Regions from separate parts of the Leucobacter sp. UCD-THU genome, predicted to be linked through region 2. Evidence: predicted binding sites of a transcription regulator. Region 2 holds the regulator's gene; the other holds the start of a gene.
The links. The regulator LexA, encoded in region 2, represses DNA repair genes until DNA is damaged. The targets are predictions, from matches to a motif close to TCGAACANNTGTTCGA.

Region 1: a site for LexA is predicted at 2,653-2,668, ahead of uvrA (excinuclease ABC subunit UvrA). Genes of this name have one in related genera too.

Annotation. Positions count from the first base shown of each region.
Region 1 covers NZ_KB714603.1:236,723-247,973, forward strand. The annotation lists gene uvrA (excinuclease ABC subunit UvrA) at 1-2,582, opposite strand, end outside; gene H490_RS32380 (hypothetical protein) at 2,755-3,402, shown strand; gene H490_RS27380 (hypothetical protein) at 3,399-4,094, shown strand; gene H490_RS27385 (VOC family protein) at 4,239-4,655, shown strand; gene H490_RS0116245 (helix-turn-helix transcriptional regulator) at 4,619-5,416, opposite strand; gene uvrB (excinuclease ABC subunit UvrB) at 5,468-7,558, opposite strand; gene H490_RS27395 (winged helix-turn-helix domain-containing protein) at 7,839-9,044, opposite strand; gene ndk (nucleoside-diphosphate kinase) at 9,055-9,471, opposite strand; gene H490_RS27405 (DUF4233 domain-containing protein) at 9,539-10,033, opposite strand; gene H490_RS27410 (bifunctional folylpolyglutamate synthase/dihydrofolate synthase) at 10,030-11,251, opposite strand, start outside.
Region 2 covers NZ_KB714604.1:8,538-19,788, reverse strand. The annotation lists gene H490_RS27615 (cytochrome c biogenesis CcdA family protein) at 1-470, opposite strand, end outside; gene H490_RS0116280 (DsbA family protein) at 477-1,487, opposite strand; gene H490_RS27610 (histidinol-phosphate transaminase) at 1,587-2,669, opposite strand; gene H490_RS27605 (hypothetical protein) at 2,796-3,206, opposite strand; gene lexA (transcriptional repressor LexA) at 3,471-4,130, shown strand; gene H490_RS27595 (methylenetetrahydrofolate reductase) at 4,225-5,130, opposite strand; gene H490_RS27590 (hypothetical protein) at 5,127-6,308, opposite strand; gene metE (5-methyltetrahydropteroyltriglutamate--homocysteine S-methyltransferase) at 6,305-8,647, opposite strand; gene hflX (GTPase HflX) at 8,810-10,582, opposite strand; gene H490_RS27575 (class I SAM-dependent methyltransferase) at 10,774-11,251, shown strand, end outside.

The sequences.
Region 1 (11,251 bases), on a different contig from region 2:
TTCGAGCGCTTCTGCAGCTCGGTGGCGAGCTTGACGCGCTGCGCCTCGCCGCCGCTCAGCGTGGTGGCGCTCTGGCCGAGCCGCACGTAGCCGAGGCCGACGTCGACGAGCGTCTTCATGTAGCGGTGGATCGACGAGATGGGCTTGAAGAACTCCTCGGCCTCGGCGATGGGCATCTCGAGCACCTCGGAGATGTTCTTGCCCTTGTAGCGCACCTGCAGGGTCTCGCGGTTGTAGCGCTTGCCCCCGCAGGCCTCGCAGGCGACGTAGACGTCGGGCAGGAAGTTCATCTCGATCTTCAGGGTGCCGTCGCCCGAGCAGGCCTCGCAGCGGCCGCCCTTCACGTTGAAGCTGAAGCGGCCCGGCAGATAGCCGCGGGTCTTCGCCTCGGGGGTCTCGGCGAAGAGGGTGCGGATCTTGTCGAACACGCCGGTGTAGGTGGCCGGGTTGGATCGGGGCGTGCGCCCGATGGGGGCCTGGTCGACGTGCACGACCTTGTCGAGGTGCTCGAGGCCGGTGATGCGGGTGTGCTTGCCGGGCACGAGGCGTGCGCCGTTGAGCTGGTTCGCGAGCACCCGGTAGAGGATGTCGTTGACGAGCGTCGACTTGCCCGAGCCGCTCACGCCCGTCACCGCGGTCATGACGCCGAGGGGGAACACGGCGTCGACGTTCTGCAGGTTGTTGGAGCGGGCTCCCACGACCTTGAGCTCGCGGTTGCGGTCGCGCTTGCGGCGCTTCTTCGGGGTGACGATGCTGCGCCGGCCGGCGAGGTAGTCGCCGGTGATCGAGCGACGGTTCTCGAGCAGCTCGCGGTACTCGCCCGAGTGCACCACGGTGCCGCCCTCGACGCCGGCACCGGGCCCGATGTCGACGATCCAGTCGGCCGCTTCGATGGTCTCCTCGTCGTGCTCGACCACGATCAGGGTGTTGCCGAGATCGCGCAGCTTGATCAGGGTCTCGATGAGACGGCGGTTGTCGCGCTGGTGCAGGCCGATGCTCGGCTCGTCGAGCACGTAGAGCACGCCCGTGAGGCCTGAGCCGATCTGCGTGGCGAGGCGGATGCGCTGGGCTTCGCCGCCCGAGAGGGTGCCCGCGGCGCGGGCCAGCGTCAGGTAGCCGAGGCCGACCTCGATGAGGAAGTCGAAGCGCAGCCGGATCTCGCGCAGCACCTGGGCGGCGATGCGGGCCTCGCGCTCGGTGAGCGTGACCTCGTCGAAGAACCGCTTGGCTTCGGTGAGGCTGAACTCGGTGACGCCCGAGATCGACTCGCCGTTCACCGTCACCGCGAGCACCTCGGGCTTGAGGCGCTGGCCGTGGCAGGCGTGGCACGGCACCTCGCGCAGGAACTCCTGCCAGCGGTCGCGCTTCGTGTCGCTCTCAGCCTCTGCGTATTGGCGCTCGATGAACGGGATCACGCCCTCGAAGCCGCTCGAGTACTTGACTTCGCGGCCGAAGCGGTTCTTCCAGCGCACGTTGACCTTGAAGTTGTTGCCGTAGAGCACCGCGGTGCGCACGTCGTCGCTCAGTTCGCCCCAGGGGGTGTCGAGCGAGAAGTCGAGATCTCTCGAGAGGCCGACGAGCAGCTTCTCGTAGTACTGGTAGAGGCTTCTGCCCTGGCTGGTCCAGGGCACGATGACGCCCTCGGCGATCGAGAGCTCGGGGTCGCCGAGCACCAGATCCTCGTCGACCGACATGCTCGTGCCGAGGCCGGAGCACGCGGAGCACGCGCCGAAGGGCGCGTTGAACGAGAAGGTGCGGGGCTCGATCTCGGTGAGCTGCACCGGGTGCTGATTGGGGCAGCTCAGGTGCTCGGAGAAGAGCCGGGTGCGATCCTCGTCCCCCTGCTCCAGATCCACGAAGTCGACCGCCACGATGCCTCCCGCGAGCCGCAGCGCGGTCTCGAGGGAGTCCGTGAGGCGGCCCAGCACGTCGGGGCCGGCCACGAGGCGGTCGACGACCACCGAGATGTCGTGCTTGATCTGCTTCTTGAGCTTGGGCGGATCGCTGAGCTGCACCAGCTCGCCGTCGACGAGCGCGCGCGAGTAGCCGGCCGCCGCGAGATCCTGGAAGAGGTCGACGAACTCGCCCTTCTTCTTGCTGACGACGGGGGCGAGCACTTGGTAGCGGGTGCGCTCGGGAAGCTCCATGAGGCGATCGGCGATCTGCTGCACGGTCTGCGACGCGATGCGCTCCCCGCAGATCGCGCAGTGCGGCACTCCGACGCGCGCCCAGAGCAGGCGCATGTAGTCGTAGATCTCGGTGATGGTGCCGACCGTGCTTCGCGGGTTGCGGTTGGTCGACTTCTGGTCGATCGAGACGGCGGGGCTCAGCCCCTCGATGAAGTCGACGTCGGGGCGGTCGACCTGCCCGAGGAACTGGCGGGCGTAGGCGCTGAGCGACTCGACGTAGCGTCGCTGCCCCTCGGCGAAGATCGTGTCGAATGCGAGGCTCGACTTGCCGCTGCCCGACAGTCCGGTGAAGACGACCATCGAGTCGCGCGGGATCGCCAGATCGATGTCTTGCAGGTTGTGCACGCGGGCCCCCTGGACGCTGATCTGGGCGTGTGCGGCAGACGAGCGGATCGGGGTGGTGCTGGTGGGTGCGGCGCTCTTCGAAGTCACTGATCCATCCTACGTCGCCACGGCTGAATATTCGAACATGTGTACGAGTGATTCGGCGGATTTCGCCGCAGGCGCACTTCCCTCCCAGGTCGCTTTCGGATATTATTGATGCAAGTTCTCGAAAGGACCTGAGATGTCGATCGCGCACCTTCCCTCCGAACTCCCCCGCAGCCGCCGCGACCTCGCGGGTGCTCCCCTGCGGCCCAGCCGCGACCGGCTCACCGCGCTCATCACGCAGCTCGAAGACGATCGCCTCGACATCGCCGAAGAGCTGCTCGCCGACATCCTCGCCCACCAGCAGGCCGATCTCCGAGGCCTGACGGGCGCCGAGATGTCGGTGCTGGCCCGTCTCGACGTGAGCGAAGGCGAACTGCGGCGCCCCACCTCCCTGCCCGCCACCCGGCGCAGCCGCCTGTGGGAGCGCCAGCTCGCCGAGCTCAGCGTCACCGTCGGCGAGGCCGCCGAGACGCTCGGCGTCACCCCCGCCCGAGTGCGGCAGCGCTGCGCCGCGGGCACCCTGCTCGCCCAGCGCCGCAGCGACGGCTGGCGACTCCCCTCATTCCAGTTTCCGGACGGCCGCGAGCTGCCCGGTTGGTCGATCGTCGCGGCCGCGATCCCGGCGGGCACCCCGCTGGCGCTCGTCGAGCGGGTGCTCACCTCCCCCGCGATGCGCCTGCGCGTCGACGACGAGGAGCTGGCGCCCTTCGAGTGGCTGGCACAGGGAGGGGATCCCGCCCTCGCCGCGGCCGCGGTCGACGACGCGCTGAACCGTCTGCCGTGAGCGAGCAGCTGCCCGAGCCGGATTCGGCCCGCTTTCCCGACCTCGACGTCGACCCGCGCTGGGTGCGCGAGGTGCCCGCAGGCACACTGATCGTGCGCATCTTCCGGGCGGGCGGGGCCCACCCGGTCGCGTGGCACGAGTTCCGCTCGTTCGGACCGCTCGACGGCCGTTTCGACCCGCACCCGCTGCCCGTCGGCGACCACCACGGCATCGGTGTGATGTACGGGGTGATCGAGAGCGCCGGGGCCTCCGGGGGCTCCGTCCAGCGGCCCGACGATGCCGTGGACGGTTCGTTCGCGGCCGCTCTGCTCGAGGTGTTCCAGGCGCAGCGCATGATCCGGCTGCGCGACGGCTCCCCCACGCTCGTGGCCTTCGAGACCACGCGGCCGCTGCGCCTGCTCGACCTCTCCGACAGCGATTGGATCGCGGTCGCGGGCGGCAACGCCGCGATCTCCTCCGGAGACCGTGAGCAATCGCGGGCGTGGGCGCGCGAGATCGCGCGACGCTACCCCGAGCTCGACGGAGTGGTCTCGGCGTCGTCGCTCGTGCCGACCGCGCGCGTGGTGGCGCTCTGGGCGAATGCGGCAGATGCGCTCCCCCAGCACCCGGCCGCGCTGCTGCCGCTCGGCCTCGACGAGCTGCTCGGTGTGATCGACCGGATCGCCGACCGCTACGGCTACCTGGTGCTGTGAGCCCTGGGAGGTGCCCGGGCGAAGGCGCAGCGATCCGACCGGGCCGCGTGCTGAAGCGGTCATGACCCGGGCCCGCGATCCGGGCCCTTCCGCGTGTCCGATTCGTTCTAGCGCGCATCCCGCGCTCGGCCTACGCTGGCGGCTATGACACTGCAATTCGACTTCATCGGTATCGTCACGGCCGACCTTCCGGCCTCGCTCGGGTTCTACCGCGCCCTGGGCGTGGACGTCCCGCACGGGCAGGAGCAGGCGCCCCACGCCGAGGCGACGCTGCCGGGCGGCATGACGCTCGCCTGGGATCCGGTCTCGACGATCCGGAGATTCATGCCGGACTTCGAGCTCCCCGTCGCAGGCGGGGGCCGGATCGGCTTCGCCTGCCGGGCGCAGAGCGCCGCCGAGGTCGACCGGGCCTACGCCGAGCTCGTGCAGCAGTACCCGGCGGCCGCGCACACCGAGCCCTGGGATGCGCCGTGGGGGCAGCGCTACGCGACCGTGCTCGACCCCGACGGCAACTCGATCGATCTCTACGCGCCGCTCGACCCGGAGGCCGCGGCCAGCTGAGCGGGCGCGGCTCCGATCACCCGCCCGAACTCGCGCGCCATATGCGACTGGTCGGCGTATCCGGCGAGGCTCGCCGCCGTCGCGAGGGGCGCGCCTCGCAGGATCAGGTCGCGCGCCCGCTCCGCCCGCAGCACCCGCCGCAGCGAGGCGTATCCGTAGCCGAACGTCTGCAGCATGCGCCTGCGCAGCTGCCGTTCCGAGTATCCCAGGCGGCGGGCGAGTCGCGGGAGCGGTTCGGCCCGCAGCGCCGCGGCCCGAACCTCGTCGACCCACCGCAGCCGCCGCGCCTCAGAATGCAGCGCGAGCTCTCGAGGCACGGCCCGCGCTGCATCGCGCAACCTCCCCGCGTACCGAGACTCTGCCGCCCTCGACAGATCGGGGGCGCCGCTCGTCGGTCCCTCTTGCGGCCCGCGCGCCGCCGGCGACTCCGCCGCGCCCAGCAGGGCGCGCAGCGCCCGTTCCCCGCGCTCTGCGAGTGCGGCGGGCAGCAGGCCCTGGGCGGGGAGGATGCGGTCGCGCAGCTCGAACGCGTCGATGCCGAGACCCGCACCCGCGAGCCCCGGGAAGAACCTGAGCCCCACCGTGGGATGCTGCTCGCTTCCGCGCGCGAGCAGCCACCTCGTCGAGGGACCGGCGACGATCAGCTGGTCGTCGCGCAGGATGATGTCGGCGCAGCCGTCGGCCGAGATGGTGGTCGCGCCCTCTGCCGGGCTGGAGATCCAGAGCGTGCCGAGCCCGGGGATGGGCGTTTCACAGTACACGGGGCTCCGATCGTTGCTCGGCTCGACGGGCTGGGTCTGCGATGATCTCGCCTAGAGGTGGCCCGCGGCGTCCATGCTGCGCAGCTCGCGCTTCAGCTCTGCCACCTCGTCGCGCAGGCGCGCGGCGAGCTCGAACTTGAGTTCTTCTGCGGCCACGAGCATCTGCTCGGTGAGGTCAGAGACGAGCTCTTCGAGCTTCGCGGCGCCCTCGGCCCCGATGGCGCCGGCCCGCGACGCGGACTTGCCCTTCGCCCGTTGTGCGGACCCGCCCTTGCGCTGGGCGTGGGCCCCGGTGCGCGAGAGCACGTCTTCGGTGTCGGCGGCCTCGCGGGCGAGCATCTCGGTGATGTCGCCGATCTTCTTGCGCAGCGGCTGCGGGTCGATGCCGTGCTCGGTGTTGTAGGCGACCTGGATCTCGCGTCGGCGGTTGGTCTCATCGATCGCCTCGCGCATCGAGCGGGTGACCGTGTCGGCGTACATGTGCACCTGGCCCGACACGTTGCGGGCGGCGCGGCCGATCGTCTGGATGAGCGAGGTCGACGAGCGCAGGAACCCTTCTTTGTCGGCGTCGAGGATCGCGACGAGCGACACCTCGGGCAGGTCGAGGCCCTCGCGCAGCAGGTTGATGCCCACGAGCACGTCGTAGACGCCGGCGCGCAGCTCGGTGAGCAGTTCGACGCGGCGCAGCGTGTCGACGTCGGAGTGCAGGTAGCGCACCCGGATGCCCGCCTCTTCCATGAAGGTGGTGAGTTGCTCGGCCATCTTCTTGGTGAGCGTGGTGACCAGTACGCGCTCGTCGCGCTCGGCTCGCACCCGCACCTCTTCGAGCAGGTCGTCGATCTGCCCCTGGGAGGGCTTGACCACGATCTCGGGGTCGATGAGGCCCGTCGGGCGGATGATCTGCTCGACGATGCCGTCGGCGCGCTCGAGTTCGTAGGCGCCCGGGGTGGCCGAGAGGTACACGGTCTGGCCGACGCGCTGCTTGAACTCGTCGAACTTCAGGGGCCGGTTGTCGAGTGCGCTCGGCAGCCGGAACCCGTGATCGACGAGCGTGCGCTTGCGCGACGCGTCGCCCTCGTACATCGCACCGATCTGGGGCACGGTGACGTGCGACTCGTCGATCACCACGAGGAAGTCGTCCGGGAAGTAGTCGAGCAGGCAGTGCGGCGCCTCGCCGGGCCGGCGCCCGTCGATGTGGCGCGAGTAGTTCTCGATGCCCGAGCAGAAACCGATCTGCTCCATCATCTCGAGGTCGAAGGTGGTGCGCATGCGCAGGCGCTGCTCTTCGACGAGCTTGTTCTGCTGCTTGAGCTCCCGGGTGCGCCCGTCGAGTTCTTCGGCGATGGTGCCCATCGCGCGGTTCATCACGTTGCGGCTCGCGACGTAGTGCGAACCGGGGAAGACCGACACGGTCTCGACCTGCTTGATCACCTCGCCCGTGACGGGGTGGAGATAGTAGAGCGCCTCGATCTCGTCGCCGAAGAACTCGATGCGGATGGCCAGCTCTTCGTACATGGGAATGATCTCGACCGTGTCGCCGCGCACGCGGAAGTTGCCTCGCACGAACTCGATGTCGTTGCGCTGGTACTGCATGTCGACGAAGCGCCGCAGCAGCACGTCGCGATCGAGGTTGTCGCCGACCACGAGCGGCACCATGGCCTCGTAGTACTCTTCGGGCTTGCCGAGACCGTAGATGCACGACACCGTGGAGACCACGACCACGTCGCGTCGGGAGAGCAGCGCGTTCGTGGTGGAGTGGCGCAGGCGCTCGACCTCGGCGTTGACCGACGAGTCTTTCTCGATGAAGGTGTCGGTCTGCGGCACGTAGGCCTCGGGCTGGTAGTAGTCGTAGTAGCTCACGAAGTACTCGACCGCGTTGTTGGGCAGCAGCTGCCGGAACTCGCTCGCCAGCTGGGCAGCGAGCGTCTTGTTATGGGCGAGCACGAGGGTGGGGCGCTGCACGGCCTCGATGAGCCAGGCCGTGGTGGCCGACTTGCCGGTGCCCGTCGCGCCGAGCAGCACGACGTCGGTCTCGCCCGCGTTGATGCGCCCGGCCAGCTCTTCGATCGCCTTCGGCTGATCGCCGCTGGGCTCGTATTCGCTGATCACCTCGAAGGGGCGTACGCTGCGCGTGGGTTCCATGATCTCGAGGGTACTCGGAGCCACTGACATTCTCGCGTCGGTTCGCGGGAGGCGGATCGCCCCTGGCGGATCGGCCGCCCCACGTCCCGCGCCCGCGATATGTTCTGGCCTCGCTCCCGCCATCCCCTCACCCCACCCGCGCTGAGAGGCGGATTTCGCAGCTCCGCTCGTCGGATCCCGTGCGAAATCCGCCTCTCGGGCCCGGGAACGAGTCCTCTCGACCCCGGGAACGGGGCTTCACGAGCCACTGGGCCCCGCGCACCCCGGCGAGCCACAGGCCCTAGGCGGCGTCGAAGCGTGCGGGCAACGGCAGGTCGCCCGCTCCGCTCACCCGCACCTCGTCGAGCCCCTGCCAGCGCGCGGCCTTCGCGAGCAGGGAGACGGCCGCCTCGGCGGTGCGGGCGGGTGCGCGCTGCTCCTGCCAGGCGGCCTGCACGAGCAGTGCGCCCCGCTCCCCCGCCCGGCGCGGCCGATCGGCCTTGAGATCGATGCGCCCGGCGAGACGACCTCCGACCATGAGCGGCAGGCAGTAGTAGCCGTAGCGGCGCTTCTCCTTCGGCGTGTAGATCTCGATGCGGTAGTGGAAGTCGAACATGCGCTCGGCCCGGGGCCGGAACCAGACCACCGGGTCGAACGGGGTGAGCAGGGCGTCGGGGGCGAGCCGCGCGGGTACGCGGGCGTCGCGGTGCAACCAGGCGGGCTCCGGCGCACCGTCGGCCCGGGTCCAACCGGTGACGCGCACGGGCAGCAGTACTCCGTCGTCTTCGAGCGCTCGTACCGCCGACCGCGCATCGGCCGCCTTCAGCCGGTGGTAGTCGGCGAGGTCGGCGAGCGTGGCGACCCCGAGCGAGCGGGCTGCGCGTTCGACGAGCGCGCGTTGGGCCTGCTCTCGCTCGACCGGTTCGAGCGCCTGCGCGGGCAGCACCTGCTCGGCGAGAGCGTACCGGCGCTGGAAGCCCTCGCGCCCGTGCGAGACGACCTCGCCCCAGGCGAAGAGCATCTCGACGGCGCGTTTCGTGTCGCTCCAGTCCCACCACGGGCCGCGGCCGCTGCGGGGGCCGTCTTCGAGTTCGCGCACGAACTGCGGCCCGCCCTCGGCGAGCGCCGAGCGCACGCGGTCGATGGTGGGCGCCAGCGCCTCGGCGCGGCCATCGCTGCGGTTGCGGTCGCGGAACTCGTCCATGCGCCACCCGAAGAGCGCCCGATCCCGCACCGGGACGAACGCGGCCTCATGCGCCCAGTACTCGGTGTACTCGCCGCTGCGCCACAGGTGGCGGTCGAGGGCGTCCGCCTCGTAGTGGCCGTGCCTGGAGAACACGGGAAGGTAGTGGCTGCGCGCGAACACGTTGACCGAGTCGATCTGCAGCACGTGCAGCGACTCGAGCGCAGGGTCGAAGGGGCGCCGGCGCCGCAGTCGAGGCGCGTTCGTGAAGCCCTGAGCCGCGAGGGCGATGCGACGCGCCTCGGCGGCGCTCAGGGCGTTCACGACCGCGGGATCAGGCGAACCAGAGCCCGAGCTCGCGCTCGGCCGACAGCGTCGAGTCGCTGCCGTGCACGAGGTTCTGCTGCACGTTGAGGCCCCAGTCGCGGCCGAGGTCGCCGCGGATCGTGCCGGGCGCGGCCGTGGTGGGGTCGGTGGTGCCCGCGAGCGAGCGGAAGCCCTCGATGACGCGCTCGCCCTGGGCGCGCACCGCGACGACCGGGCCCGAGCTCATGAACTCGATGAGCGGCTCGTAGAAGGGCTTGCCCTCGTGCTCGGCGTAGTGCGCGGCGAGCAGTTCGCGATCCGCGCGCACCATGCGCAGGTCGGCGATGGTGTAGCCCTTCGCCTCGATGCGGCGCAGGATCTCGCCGGTGAGGCCGCGGGCCACGCCGTCGGGCTTCACCAGGATGAGGGTCTCTTCAGCGGACATGCACGCTCCTTCGGTACCGGTTCGTCGGGGTGCGTCTCACCCCGAACAGAGTCTATCGAGTGGGGGCTCAGCCGCCTTGAGCCGCGAGCCAGGCGGCGCGGTTGCGATCGATCTGGGCGCCCTTCACCATGCAGTAGATCCAGAGGCCCGTGAACAGCAGGCCGACGATCAGCGCCATCGGCAGCAGGATCGCGGTGGCGAGCATGAGGGCGTGCACGATCCAGCCGAGGATGATGCCGGCCCGTCCCAGGCGCATGATGCCCAGCGCCACGATGATGAGCAGCCCGAGGCCGCCGCCGATATAGAGGCCGAGTTCACGGGGTTCGAGCACGCTGAGCCCGAAGAGCGAGAGTCCGATCAGCACGACCACGATGAGCTCGAAGCCGAGCACGATCGAGGCGAGCGCCTTCTGCGTGGACTGCGCGCCTCGGCGCGCACCCGAGATGCGCATGGCCGAGTTGTGGGCCATGGTCTCGGAGGGCGACAGCTTGAGATCGTCGTCGGAGTCGTTCTCGCGGCCCGGGCCTGCAGCCGGTTCGGGCACGGTGTTGTCGCGGCTCACGCGATCCCCCATTCTTCGGAGCGCGCGTGCGCGATGGCCTCGCCCGCGAGCAGCACGGAGCCGACCACGAGCACGGCCCGTCCCTCGCCGCGAGCCGCCCAGGCCCGCGCCTCGTCGAGCGCCTCGGGCAGCGAGTCGGCGACTTCGACGGGGGTGTCCGGGATCGCGTCTTCTGCGACCTCGCGCAGCGCGGTGGGGTCGATCGAGCGGGGCGACTCGACCGGAGTGACGGTGACGCGGTGGGCGATCGGTGCGAGCGCCCGCAGCAGCCCGAAGGCGTCCTTCTCTTCGAGCACGCCGACCACCAGCGCCAGCTCTTCGAAGCTGAACGACTCGGCGACGGCCCGGGCGAGCGCCTCGGCGCCGTGGGGGTTGTGCGCGGCGTCGACGTAGATGACGGGGTCGGTGCCGATGAGTTGCAGCCGGCCGGGAGACGTGAGTTGCCCGAGGCCCTCGTCGAGCACCTCTTCCGGCACGGGGCGCTCGGCTCCGAAGAAGGCCTCGACGGCGGCGACCGCGAGTGTCACGTTCTCGGCCTGGTGGCGGCCGAAGAGCGGTACGAAGGCCGGGTCGTACGGGCGACCGCTCAGCCCGACGAACTCGATCTGGCGGCCTCCGACGGCGACGCGATCCTCGATGAGGCGGAAGTCGCGGCCCTGCACGACGAAGCGGGAGCCCGCCCGTTCGGCCGCGGCCTCGAGCTCGGCGAGCGCGTCGGGATGCTGCTCGGCCGTGACGACCGCGCTGCCGGGCTTGACGATGCCGGCCTTCGTGCGGGCGATCGTCTCGACGTCGCGGCCGAGGATCGCGGTGTGGTCAAGATCGATGGGAGTGAACACGGCGACACGCGCGTCGGCGATGTTCGTGGCGTCCCACTCGCCTCCCATGCCGACCTCGATGACGGCCACCTCGATAGGCGCGTCGGCGAACGCCGCGTAGGCGAGCACGGCGAGCGCCTCGAAGAAGGTGATCGGCCCGTGCCCCGCCGCCTCGAGCTCGGCGTCGACCACCTCGAGCGGCAGGCGCAGCTCGTCCCAGGCCGAGGCGAGCAGCTCGCCGTCGATGGGTTCGCCGTCGAGCTGGAAGCGCTCGGTGAAGTCGACGAGGTGGGGGCTCGTGAAGAGGCCGGTGCGCAGGCCGTGAGCTCGCAGCAGTGACTCGATGGCGCGGCTCGTCGAGGTCTTGCCGTTGGTGCCCGCGACCTGGATCACCGGGTAC
Region 2 (11,251 bases):
CCGGCCGCGAAGACGAGCATCACGACGCCTCCGAGCAGCGCGTTGCCGCCGTAGGCGGCCATCGTCAGTGCTGCGCCGAGCAGCGGCCCCGCGCACACTCCGGCGAGTCCGTACACGGTGCCGAGCGCGTAGACCGACGCGATCGAGGTGCTCTTCGCGCCGCGCTGGCGCGTCATGGCGGGCAGTCGCACGCCGAGAAGCATCGCGACGCCCAGCACGATGACCACGATCGCCGCGGCCGTCATGAGACCGTCCCGGTGCAGCGTCACCCAAGCGCCCACGGTGCCGGCGAGCAGCCCGAGCGGCACGAGCGAGGTCGCGAGGCCGAGGAAGAAGACGCCGGTGCGCGCGATCAGTGCACCCGGGCTGCTGAACGCGTAGGCGAAGAACGCGGGCAGCAGCATCGCCGAGCAGGGACTGAGCAGGGTCAGGGCGCCGCCGAGGAAGGCGCCGAGCAGGGTGAGCTCCACCTCGCGCTACTCGCCGCGGCCCTGCTCGGCAGCGGCGACCGCGCTGTCGAGGAAGCCGCGGAACTGCTCGATCGGCTGCGCGCCCTGCAGCACCTGGCAGCCGTCGGTCTCGGCGAAGAACGGCACCGATCCCACGCCCAGCTGCTTGGCCTGCGCGCTGCTGGCGCGCAGCTCGGCGAGCAGCTCGGAGCTGTCGAGGTCGGCGGTGAAACGCGCGATGTCGGGCACGCCCGCCTGCTTCGCGTAGTCGACGAGCAACGAGTCGGTGATCTCGGGGCGCTCCTGGTGCATCGCGTCGTAGACCTCGAAGAGGTACTCGAAGTAGCGATCCTGCTCCCCGGCCGCGCGCGCGGCCACCGCCACCCGCGCGGAGACGTCGCCGTCGATGAAGTCGACGTCGTGCACCTCGAGTCGCACTTTGCCGGTGTCGACGTACTCTTCGATCAGCGTCGGCAGGGTGTCGCGCGAGAACACGCCGCAGTAGGGGCAGCGGAAGTCGGTCCACTCGGCGATCACCACGGGGGCGTCGACGTCGCCGAGCGCCATCGGGTCGTTCGGCTCGCGGCGCTCGGGCGCGGGGCAGCTGCCGGCTTCGCCGGGCTGCGCCGAGGCACCCGCCTCGGCCGACGCGCCGGTCGCGGAGGCCGCTGCGCCGACGGTCTCCGCGCTCTGCAGCTGCACGAGCTGCGAGACCGAGACGCCGCCGAGCACCACGACGAGCGCCACGAGCAGCACGACGAGGTTGCGCATCAGGCGGTAGCGCCGCTCGAGCGCGCGGCGGTCGAGGGTCTCGGCCGCCCCTCGCCGACGCGGGGCCGCCGCGACGGCGACCGGCGCCGGTTCGGCCGGCCCGGCGGGGAGCGGTTCGCCGGCCTCGACGGACCGAGCGGTCGACACCGAGCCCGACGCGTCGGCGCGTTGCGCGGTATCGGCGGCGAGGCCCTCGCTCGTGGGGGCGTCGCCCGCGCCCGGGGCGTTCTCGGCGTCGCTCGCGCCGTCGTGTTCGTGCTGAGACATCGCCTCGATCCTATCCGCACGCACGGAAGATAGCTGTCACTTGTATCTGAAGCGCACGCTCTCCGCGTCGAGGCGGCCGTCCACGCGGCAGGGCGGGCGTCAGCGCGCAGTCGGCGTCAGCGCCGCGATCGCCTCGATCACGGCGGTGGTCTCGCTCTCGGTCCCGGCGGTGATGCGCAGGTGCCCCTCGATGCCGAGGTTGCGGATCAGGATACCCTGCGCGCGCAGCGACTCGAAGACCGCTGCCGGATCGTCGAAGCCGCCGACCAGCAGGAAGTTCGCGCCGGACGGGTGCACCTCGTAGCCGAGCTGCACGAGTGCGGCGGCGAGCCGATCGCGCTGATCGCGGATGTCGGCGACGGTGGCGAGCATCTCGTCGGAGTGGCGTATGGCGGCGGTAGCCGCGGCCTGCGTGAGCGCGGAGAGGTGGTACGGCAGTCGCACGAGGCGCAGGGCGTCGATCACGGCGGGGTCTGCCGCGAGATATCCGAGGCGCACGCCGGCGAAGGCGAAGGCCTTGCTCATGGTGCGCGAGACGAGCAGGCGATGGCGGCCGGGCAGCAGCGCGACCGCGCTCTCGCGCTGCGCGTCGAACTCGTGGTAGGCCTCGTCGACGATGAGGATGCCGTCGAAGGCCTCATAGGCGGCGAGGATCACCTCGCGGTCGAGCGGCGTGCCGGTGGGGTTGTTGGGGCCGCACAGGATGGCGATGTCGGGCCGGTGCTCGCGCAGGGCGCCGACCACGAGCTCGGGGGTGAGGGCGTAGTCGGCGGGGCGCGCAACGGCGATCCACTCCGTGTCGGTGCCCGAGGCGAGCAGCGGGTACATGGAGTAGGTGGGCGTGAAGCTCAGCAGCGAGCGCCCGGGGCCGCCGAACGCCTGCAGAATCTGCTGCAGCACCTCGTTCGAGCCGTTCGCCGCCCACAGCTGCTCGACGGTCAGGCCATGGCCGAGATAACCGGCCAGGGCCTCGCGCAGCTCGGTGAACTCGCGGTCGGGATAGCGGTTCACTCCGTGAACCGCCTGCGCGAGCGACTCCACGATGTCGGCGACCACGCGCTCGGGGATCGGATGCGTGTTCTCGTTGACGTTGAGGCTCACCGGCACGGGATCCTGGGGAGCCCCGTAGGGCTGCTTGCCGACGAGGTTGGCGCGGAGAGGGAGATCGCTCAGGCTGGTCACCGCACCAGTTTAGAACCTCCCCGGGGCGCCGCCGGCTCGCGAGGCCGGCGCGCAGGGTCGGAACCTAGTGGGTGCGCCCGGGACGCCTTCGAACGCGCACGCTTCGATCGCTCAGGCTTCACACCCTCACGCATCGAGCTCGTCGGCCCCGAACACCGCGGGGCTGTCGGAGTACCGCAGCGGCACCGCGATCGCCTCGCCCGCCTCGATGCCAGAGCCGTCGAGCTGGTTGAGCTGCACGATCTCGGCGACCAGGTCGCGCGGGTCGGCCTCGGGGTCGAGCTCGGTCGCGAGCGACCAGAGCGAAGCACCGGGCTGCACGACCACGTAGTGGAACTGCTGGCCGGAAGCGCCCTCTTCCGACGCGAAGGCCTGGGGGCCCGCGAACGTCGCCGCCAGCGCGAGCAGGCCCGCGACCATCACGGTGGCCAGCGATCCGAAGACCACTCGCCCGCGACGCGTGAGGCGCAGCTTCGCGTTCGCCTTCGGGGGGCGAACCTCGTACGACTCGTGCTGCAGAACCGCCTGTGCGCTCATGGTGGTCTCTCCTGTTCTTCCGCGCCGCCGCGAGTATCACATCGGGGCGAACATCTGTTTCGAATATATCTTCGATGAATCGAAACCGCAAGCAAGATCTTCGAACACATGTTTCGATCTTTTCCGCGACACTCGAACACTTGTTTGGCGGTGTTCGAATGCAGCGGCTATGGTTTCGAGCAACGGCATCACTGAATCAGCAACCACTGACATTCATGGATCCGACCCTCCCGCCACCGCCCTCGGGCCTCGGAAAGGACAGCGATGAGCGACGCTCCCCACTCCCGGAAGCCCCTCAGCGAGAAGCAGCAGGCGATCCTCGAGTGCATCGCGCGCTCGGTCGACACTCGCGGCTACCCGCCCAGCATGCGCGAGATCGGCGACGCCGTCGGGCTCTCCTCGCTCTCGAGCGTCACCCACCAGCTCAGCCGCCTCGAGCTCGGCGGGTACATCCGCCGCGATCCGAACCGGCCCCGAGCACTCGAGATCCTCGTCGAGCTGGCGAGCACGAGCGCGGCCATCGCCGACGCCCCCGCGCAGCAGGTCGAGGAAGCCGCCTACGTGCCCCTGGTCGGGCAGATCGCCGCGGGCGTGCCGATCACGGCCGACCAGCAGGTCGAGGAGATCGTGCCGCTCCCCCGGCAGCTCGTGGGCGACGGCCAGCTGTTCATGCTGCGCGTGGTGGGCGACTCCATGATCGATGCGGCGATCTGCGACGGCGATTTTGTGGTCGTGCGCCAGCAGCGCGAGGCCGAGAACGGCGACATCGTCGCGGCGATGCTCGACGGCGAGGCGACCGTCAAGGTCTTCCGCCGCCGCGACGGCCACACGTGGCTGCTGCCGCGCAACAGCGCGTTCGAGCCGATCCTCGGCGACCACGCCGAGGTGCTCGGCCGCGTCGTCGCGGTCTTCCGCTCCGTCTGATCGCGCAGGCCGGGCCGGGGCCGCCCCCGGCCCGGCGTCGGCACGCGGTGGCGAGCGGCCGAACGCCGCGGGAGCGCCCGGCGCTGCCGTACCCTCAGCCGATCGGATCCGGCGTCAGCAGCTGCAGCTCGCGCAGCACGGCCAGCACCTGCTCGTGCCGGTTGAAGGTGTAGAGGTGCACCGACGGGGCTCCCCCGGCGAGCAGCGCGCGTGCGAGGTCGACCGTGTGCTCCACGCCCAGCTCGGGCGCGTATCCCCCGGCCTCCTCGAGTGCCCGTTCCAGCCCCTCGGGGGCCGGGCGACCCGCCAGCGACGCGACCTTGCGCAGCTGCGCACTCGTCGAGACCGGCATGAGCCCGGGCAGCACGGGGATCCGCAGCCCCGCGCTCTGGGCGTCGCCCACGAAGCCGAGGTACTCCTCGGCCCGGAAGAAGAGCTGCGTGACGGCGAACTGCGCGCCGGCCTCCTGCTTCTCGATGAGCCATTCGATGTCCTGCGAACGCGATCGCGACAGCGGGTGCCCGTTCGGGTACGCGGCCACGGCGGTGCGCCCGACGCTCGTGAGCGGCGGTCGCTCGGCGCGGGCCTCGGCGACCAGATCGACCAGCTCGAGCGACGACAGGGATCCCGTCACCGCAGGGTCGTGCTCGTCGAGCCCCCGCGGCGGGTCGCCGCGCAGGGCGAGGAAGTCGTGCACGCCGGCGTCCATGATGCGGTGGATCGTCTCGCGCACCGCATCGCGGCTCTCACCGACCGTGGTGAGGTGTGCGAGCGGCAGTGCGTCGGTGTGATCGCGCAGGTACTTCAGCAGGTCGAGCGACGCGTCGCGGTTGGACCCGTTCGCCCCGTAGGTGACCGAGATGAAGTCGGGGCCGGCTGCGGAGAGGTGCTGCACGGCGTGCCCGAGGGCGAGGGCGGCGGCGCCGCTGCGCGCCGGGAACACCTCGAAGGAGAAGCGGGCGCGGGTGGGCGCGCTGCCCGCGAGCGGCAGCGGGCTCACGACGCCGCTCCCGCCAGGGCCTCGGACGCCAGCTCGGTGCCCCGCACCCGAGCGGCGATCTTGGCGAAGGCCACGTCGCGGGCGAAGTCGGGCGAGCCGTGCCGCGGCTTCTCGTCGATGAGGTAGGGCGAGAACCCGCAGTCGTCGGTAGAGCCGAGCAGCTCGGGCGGCACGAAGCGCGCCGCCCGCACGAGCTGGTCGCGGATCTGCTCGGCCGTCTCGAGCCTCGGATGGGTGGGGTTGGTCACGCCGATGAGCACGCGCGGGGCGCGCCCGCGGGATGCCCGTCCGCGCAGCTGACCGCCGACGAGACGGGCGACACGATCCGGATCCTTCTCCCCCGCGGCCTGCACCAGGAAGTACCCCGCCTCGATCTGGAACAGCTCGGGGATCAGCTCGGCGTAGTCGATGTCGGCGCTGTGCGCCGAGTCGTTGTCGTTGCCGGGGCAGGTGTGCACGCCCACCGCGGCGCGCTGCCGCGGCTCGAGGCGATCCAGCACCCGGTTGATGAGCTCGATGAAGCCTCCCAGCGCTTCGGGGCCGGCCCACGGGGCGCGCAGATCACGGCGCAGCGCGAGGCGCCCCTCCGTGAAGTCGATCGTGACGCGGGAGGCGCCCGCGGCGAAGCAGCGCGCGATGTCGTCGGCGCAGCCGTCGACCACGTCGTTCAGGAAGTCGTCGCGCGAGTAGTCGCCGAGGCCCGCATCGGGCACCATGAGCGACAGCATCGACGGCGAGATCACGGCCTGCTTGAGCGGCAGGTCGGTCAGCTCGCGAGCCGCCGACACGTCATCGGCGGCCCACGCGCGGAAGGCGAACGGTGCGCTTGCGAGGCTCGGGATCACCCGGTGGTGGCCGTCGGCGAACACCGCGAAGACCGGCCCTTCCTCGACCTCGTCGGTGCCGAGCGGATAGCTCGCGAAGCTGTGCCTGCGCTGCTCGCCGTCGGAGATGATCGGCGAGCCGGTCGCCGCCAGGCGGTCGAGGGTGTCGCGCACCGCGAGATCCTGCTCGGCGCGCAGCTGGGCCTGCGAGGCGAGCCCCGTCTCGGCGTCGAGCACCGCGCGCTGCAGCCGCGCCGGGCGCGGCAGCGAGCCGACGGGCTCGGTGGGGAGCCGATCGCTCGGCCAGGGCGCCGCCGCACCGGGCTGCGGCGCCCGCGAGTCGGGCAGCGTCACACCGCTCCTTCGCGCACCGCCTGAGCCGCCCGCACGAGGTTCGTGAGGCTCTCCACGGTCTCTTCGTAGCCGCGCGTCTTGAGCCCGCAGTCGGGGTTCACCCACAGCTGCTCGCCGGGGATGCGGCTCGCGGCGATGCGGATCAGCTCGGTCTGCTCCTCGACGCTCGGCACGCGGGGCGAGTGGATGTCGTAGACGCCCGGGCCGATGCCGCGCGAGTAGCCGTGATCACCGAGGGGCTCGACCACGTCCATGCGGCTGCGGGCCGCCTCGATCGAGGTCACGTCGGCGTCGAGGCCGTCGACCGCGTCGATGATCTCGCCGAACTCGGAGTAGCAGAGGTGGGTGTGGATCTGCACCTCGGCGGCCGCCCCGCTCGTCGCGAGACGGAACGACCCCACCGACCAGTCGAGGTAGGCGGGCTGGCGGTCGGCGTCGAGCGGCAGCAGCTCGCGCAGCGCCGGCTCGTCGACCTGCACGATCTTGATGCCGGCCTCGACGAGATCGTCGATCTCGTCGCGCAGCGCGAGCGCCACCTGGTTCGCGGTGTCGGCGAGCGGCTGGTCGTCGCGCACGAACGACCAGGCGAGGATCGTGACGGGGCCCGTGAGCATGCCCTTGACGAGGCGATCGGTGAGCGACTGCGCGTAGGCCGACCACGCGACCGTCATGGGGGCGGGCCGCGAGACGTCGCCCCACAGGATCGAGGGGCGGGTGGCGCGGGTGCCGTACGACTGCACCCAGCCGTGCTCGGTGACCGCGAAGCCGTCGAGCAGCTCGGCGAAGTACTGCACCATGTCGTTGCGCTCGGCCTCGCCGTGCACGAGCACGTCGAGCCCGATCTGCTCCTGCAGCCGGATGACGCGCTCGATCTCCTCGCGGAGGAAGCCGTCGTAGGCCTGCTGGTCGATCTCGCCGCGCGTGAAGGCGGCGCGGGCCTTGCGGATCTCGGTGGTCTGCGGGAAGGAGCCGATCGTGGTGGTCGCGAGGCTCGGGATGCCGAGCGCGCTCTGCGCGTCGCGGCGGTCGCCCTCGGAGGCGCGGCTGCGATCGGCCTCGCCGACGGCGGAGACGCGATCCCGGACGCCGTCGACGCGAACGCCGGGGGCCGATGCGCGGTCCGCGAGCACCCGGTCGACCTCGGCCAGCTCGGCCTCGATGGCAGCGGAGCCCTCGGAGAGGCCGCGGGCGAGGATCGCCACCTGCTCGACCTTCTGGTCGGCGAAGGCGAGCCACGACTTCAGGCGCTCGTCGAGCTTGGTCTCGTCGTTCACGTCGTGCGGCACGTGCTGGAGATTGTTGGAGGTGCCGACGACCACGGCGATGCCCGAGCGCTGCAGAGCCTCGGCGGTGCCGAACGACTGGCGCAGATCGGTGCGCCAGATGTTGCGGCCGTCGACGACACCGGCGACCAGCTGCGTGCCCTCGAACGCCCGCGCGAGCTCGCCGGAGTCGTGGGCCTCGATCGGCAGTGTGCCGCGCACGAGGTCGGCCTGCACCGCCTCGACGGGCAGCGCGCCAAGGCGCAGGAGCGCGCCGGAGGAGTCGCCGTAGGGCGCGGTCAGCAGGATCTGCGGACGCTGCGCCGCGGGCGCCGCGCCGAGCGCGCCGTACGCCCGCTCGACGAGCGCGAGGGTCTGCTCGCGCGGCACCGAGAGCGAGTCGGAGACGAGTGCGGGCTCGTCGAGCTGCACCCAGGAGGCGCCGGCGGCGGCGAGCGCGCTCAGCAGCTCGGCGTAGACCGCGACCGCCTCGTCGAGGCGATCGATGGGGCGGAAGCCCTCGCCGGCGTCGTCGGAGGCCTTCGCGAGCAGCAGGTAGGTGACGGGGCCCACGAGCACGGGGCGCGGCTCGACGCCCTGCTGCGCGGCCTCGGCGACGCCGGCCACGAGGGAGGCCGCGTTCGCCGCGAACGGGGTGCGCTCGTCGATCTCGGGAACGCTGTAGTGGTAGTTCGTGTCGAACCACTTGGTCATCTCGAGCGGCTGGTGGTCCTTGTCGCCGCGCGCGAGCGCGAAGTAGACGTCGAGGTCGCTCGCGCCCTCGCGCGCCGCGACGTCGGCGAAGCGGCCCGGGATCGCGCCGAGCGCGAGCGTCGCGTCGAGCACCTGGTCGTAGAAGCTGAAGCTCTCGGGCACCGCGCCGCCCGCTGCGGGCAGGCCGAGCTCGACGAGGCGCGAGCGGGTCGCGGCGCGCAGCTCCCGAGCCGTCTCGAGGAGCTCGCCCTCGCTCGTGCTGCCCTTCCAGTAGGACTCGATGGCCCGCTTCAGCTCGCGGCGGCGGCCGAGGCGCGGGTACCCGAGGATCGTGGCGTTGGGCAGGGGCGTCGTTGCGGACATGCGGGTCCTTCGGTTCGGGAACGTGGGGTGCGCGACCGGGTGCGATCCGCGCCCGGTCACCCACACGCTATCCCGCACCGCCGACGTGGAGTGCGCATGTTGCGCTGTATGAACTACGAAGTGTTACAGCCTTCGAGTCGGCGTCCGCCCCGAAGGCTCCGCCTACGCCAGGTACGGGTCGAGCTTCGCGAGCATCTCGCCCGTCACGTAGGCGCGCACCCGCGTGCCCTGCTCGACGTACTCCGTCGACAGCACGCGGTTGCGCTCGTGCAGCTCGGCCACGAGCTCGCCGCGGTCGTAGGGCACCACCACGGTGACCTCGCGATCCGGAACCGGCAGCGCCGCGTCGATCCGGCGCCGCAGCTCCTCGACGCCCTCGCCGGTGCGCGCCGAGACGAACACGGCGTCGGGGGCGAGGCCGTGCAGCACGAGCCGCTGCGATTCGTCGAGTAGATCGGCCTTGTTGAAGGCCACGATCTCGGGGATGCCCTGCGCGTCGACCTCGGCGATCACATCGCGCACGGTGCGCAGCTGGGCGGCGGGGTCGGGGTGCGACCCGTCGACCACGTGCAGGATCACGTCGGCCTCGCCCACCTCCTCGAAGGTCGACCGGAACGCCTCGACCAGCTGGTGGGGCAGGTTGCGCACGAAGCCGACGGTGTCGGCGTAGGTGAAGCGGCGCCCGTCGGCCGTCTCGGCGTGGCGCACGGCCGTGTCGAGTGTGGCGAAGAGCTGGTTCTGCACGAGCTCCTGCGTGCCCGTGAGACGGTTCAGCAGGCTCGACTTGCCCGCGTTCGTGTAGCCGGCGATCGCGACCGACGGCACCTCGCCCCGCTTGCGGTTCGCGCGCTTCGCGTCGCGGGCGGGGGCGAAACCGGCGATCTGCTTGCGCAGCTTCGCCATGCGGGTGTGGATCTTGCGGCGGTCCAGCTCCATCTTGGTCTCGCCGGGGCCGCGGGAGCCCATTCCCGCACCGCCCGAGCCGACCTGGCCGCCGGCCTGCCGCGACATCGACTCTCCCCAGCCGCGCAGGCGCGGCAGCAGGTATTCGAGCTGAGCGAGTTCGACCTGGGCCTTGCCCTCGCGGCTCTTCGCGTGCTGGCTGAAGATGTCGAGGATCACCGCGGTGCGGTCGATCACCTTGACCTTGACCACGTCTTCGAGCGCTCGGCGCTGGCTCGGGGCCAGCTCGGTGTCGGCCACGACCGTGTCGGCGCCGACGGCGGCGACGAGCTCGGCGAGCTCCTGCGCCTTGCCTTTGCCGAGATAGGTCGCGGGGTCCGGGTGCGCCCGGCGCTGCAGCAGGCCGTCGAGCACGCGGGCGCCCGCCGTCTCGGCGAGTGCGGCGAGCTCGCGCAGCGAGTTCTCGGCTTCCTCGAGCCCGTGTCGGGCGGAGCCCGTGTAGACGCCGATGAGCACGGCGTTCTCGAGGCGCAGCTGCCGGTACTCGACCTCGGTGACGTCTTCGAGCTCGGTCGAGAGGCCGGCCACGCGCGTGAGCGACGCCCGCTCCTCGCGCTCGAGTCGGATGAGTTCGAGGTCTTCGGCGAGCCGGTCGTGCACCTCGTCGCCGAGTGCCTGCGCTCCGCCGGTGAGGTTGTCGACGCCGAGGCCGCCGGAGCGCGCCGCCGCGTCGCGGATCACGGTCGCGGAGCCGCCGCGCGCGGCGCGTGCGAGCAGCCGCTCGAGCGGATCGGCGCTGTCGGCCGCGTGGGAGTCGTCATCGGGTGTGCCGGAATCGGCGCCGCTCCGGGCCGCGGAAGCACCGGGTTCGTCGCCTGCGGCGGGTGCCTCGGAGGCGTCGGCCTGCGACGCGGCGTTCGCGGAGTCGGCGCGGTCGGAGCGCTGCGCGCTCTTCGCACCGCGGCCCGCTTCGCCGTTCACGACGACGTCGTCGAGTGCGAGGTCTGATTCTTCTGTGAAGCGTTCTGTCATCTGGCCTCCAGTGTACGTCGGATCATCCCGCGCGTGTCGGCCGTTCGCCCACAGCGCGATCCCCCGCACCCGCCCGTGCTTCGGGGCTCGCCGATATCTCGGACGAGGACGCGGATCCCGGCCCGAGGCATCGGCGCGATCCGAAGGACCGGCCTGCCACGGCCGCTCCTCGCGCCTGGGATACTGAGTGGGTGACCGAGCACTACTTCTCCGAGGCCCCCGTCGGCGACTACCGCCCCCGCGAGATCGAGGCGGTGCTGGGCGGCTCCCCGCACGCCGTGCTCACCGCGGGCGGCGTCTTCAGCCCGGACCGCCTCGACCGCGGCACGGAGGTGCTGCTGCGCACGGTACCGGGCCTCGAGGAGGCGCCGGAGGGCGCCGTGCTCGACATCGGCTGCGGGTGGGGGCCGATCGCGCTCGACGCGGCCATCGAGGCCCCCGGGCGCGAGGTCTGGGCGGTCGACGTGAACGCGCGATCGCGGGAGCTCACCCGCGAGAACGCCGCCCGCCTCGGCCTCGGCAACGTGCGGGTCGCGGCGCCCGATGAGGTGCCGAGCGGCCTCGGCTTCGCCGAGATCCGGTCGAACCCGCCGATCCGGGTCGGCAAGGAGGTGCTGCACGGGATCCTCGCCGCGTGGCTCCCCCGTCTGCTGCCCGGGGGCGCTGCCT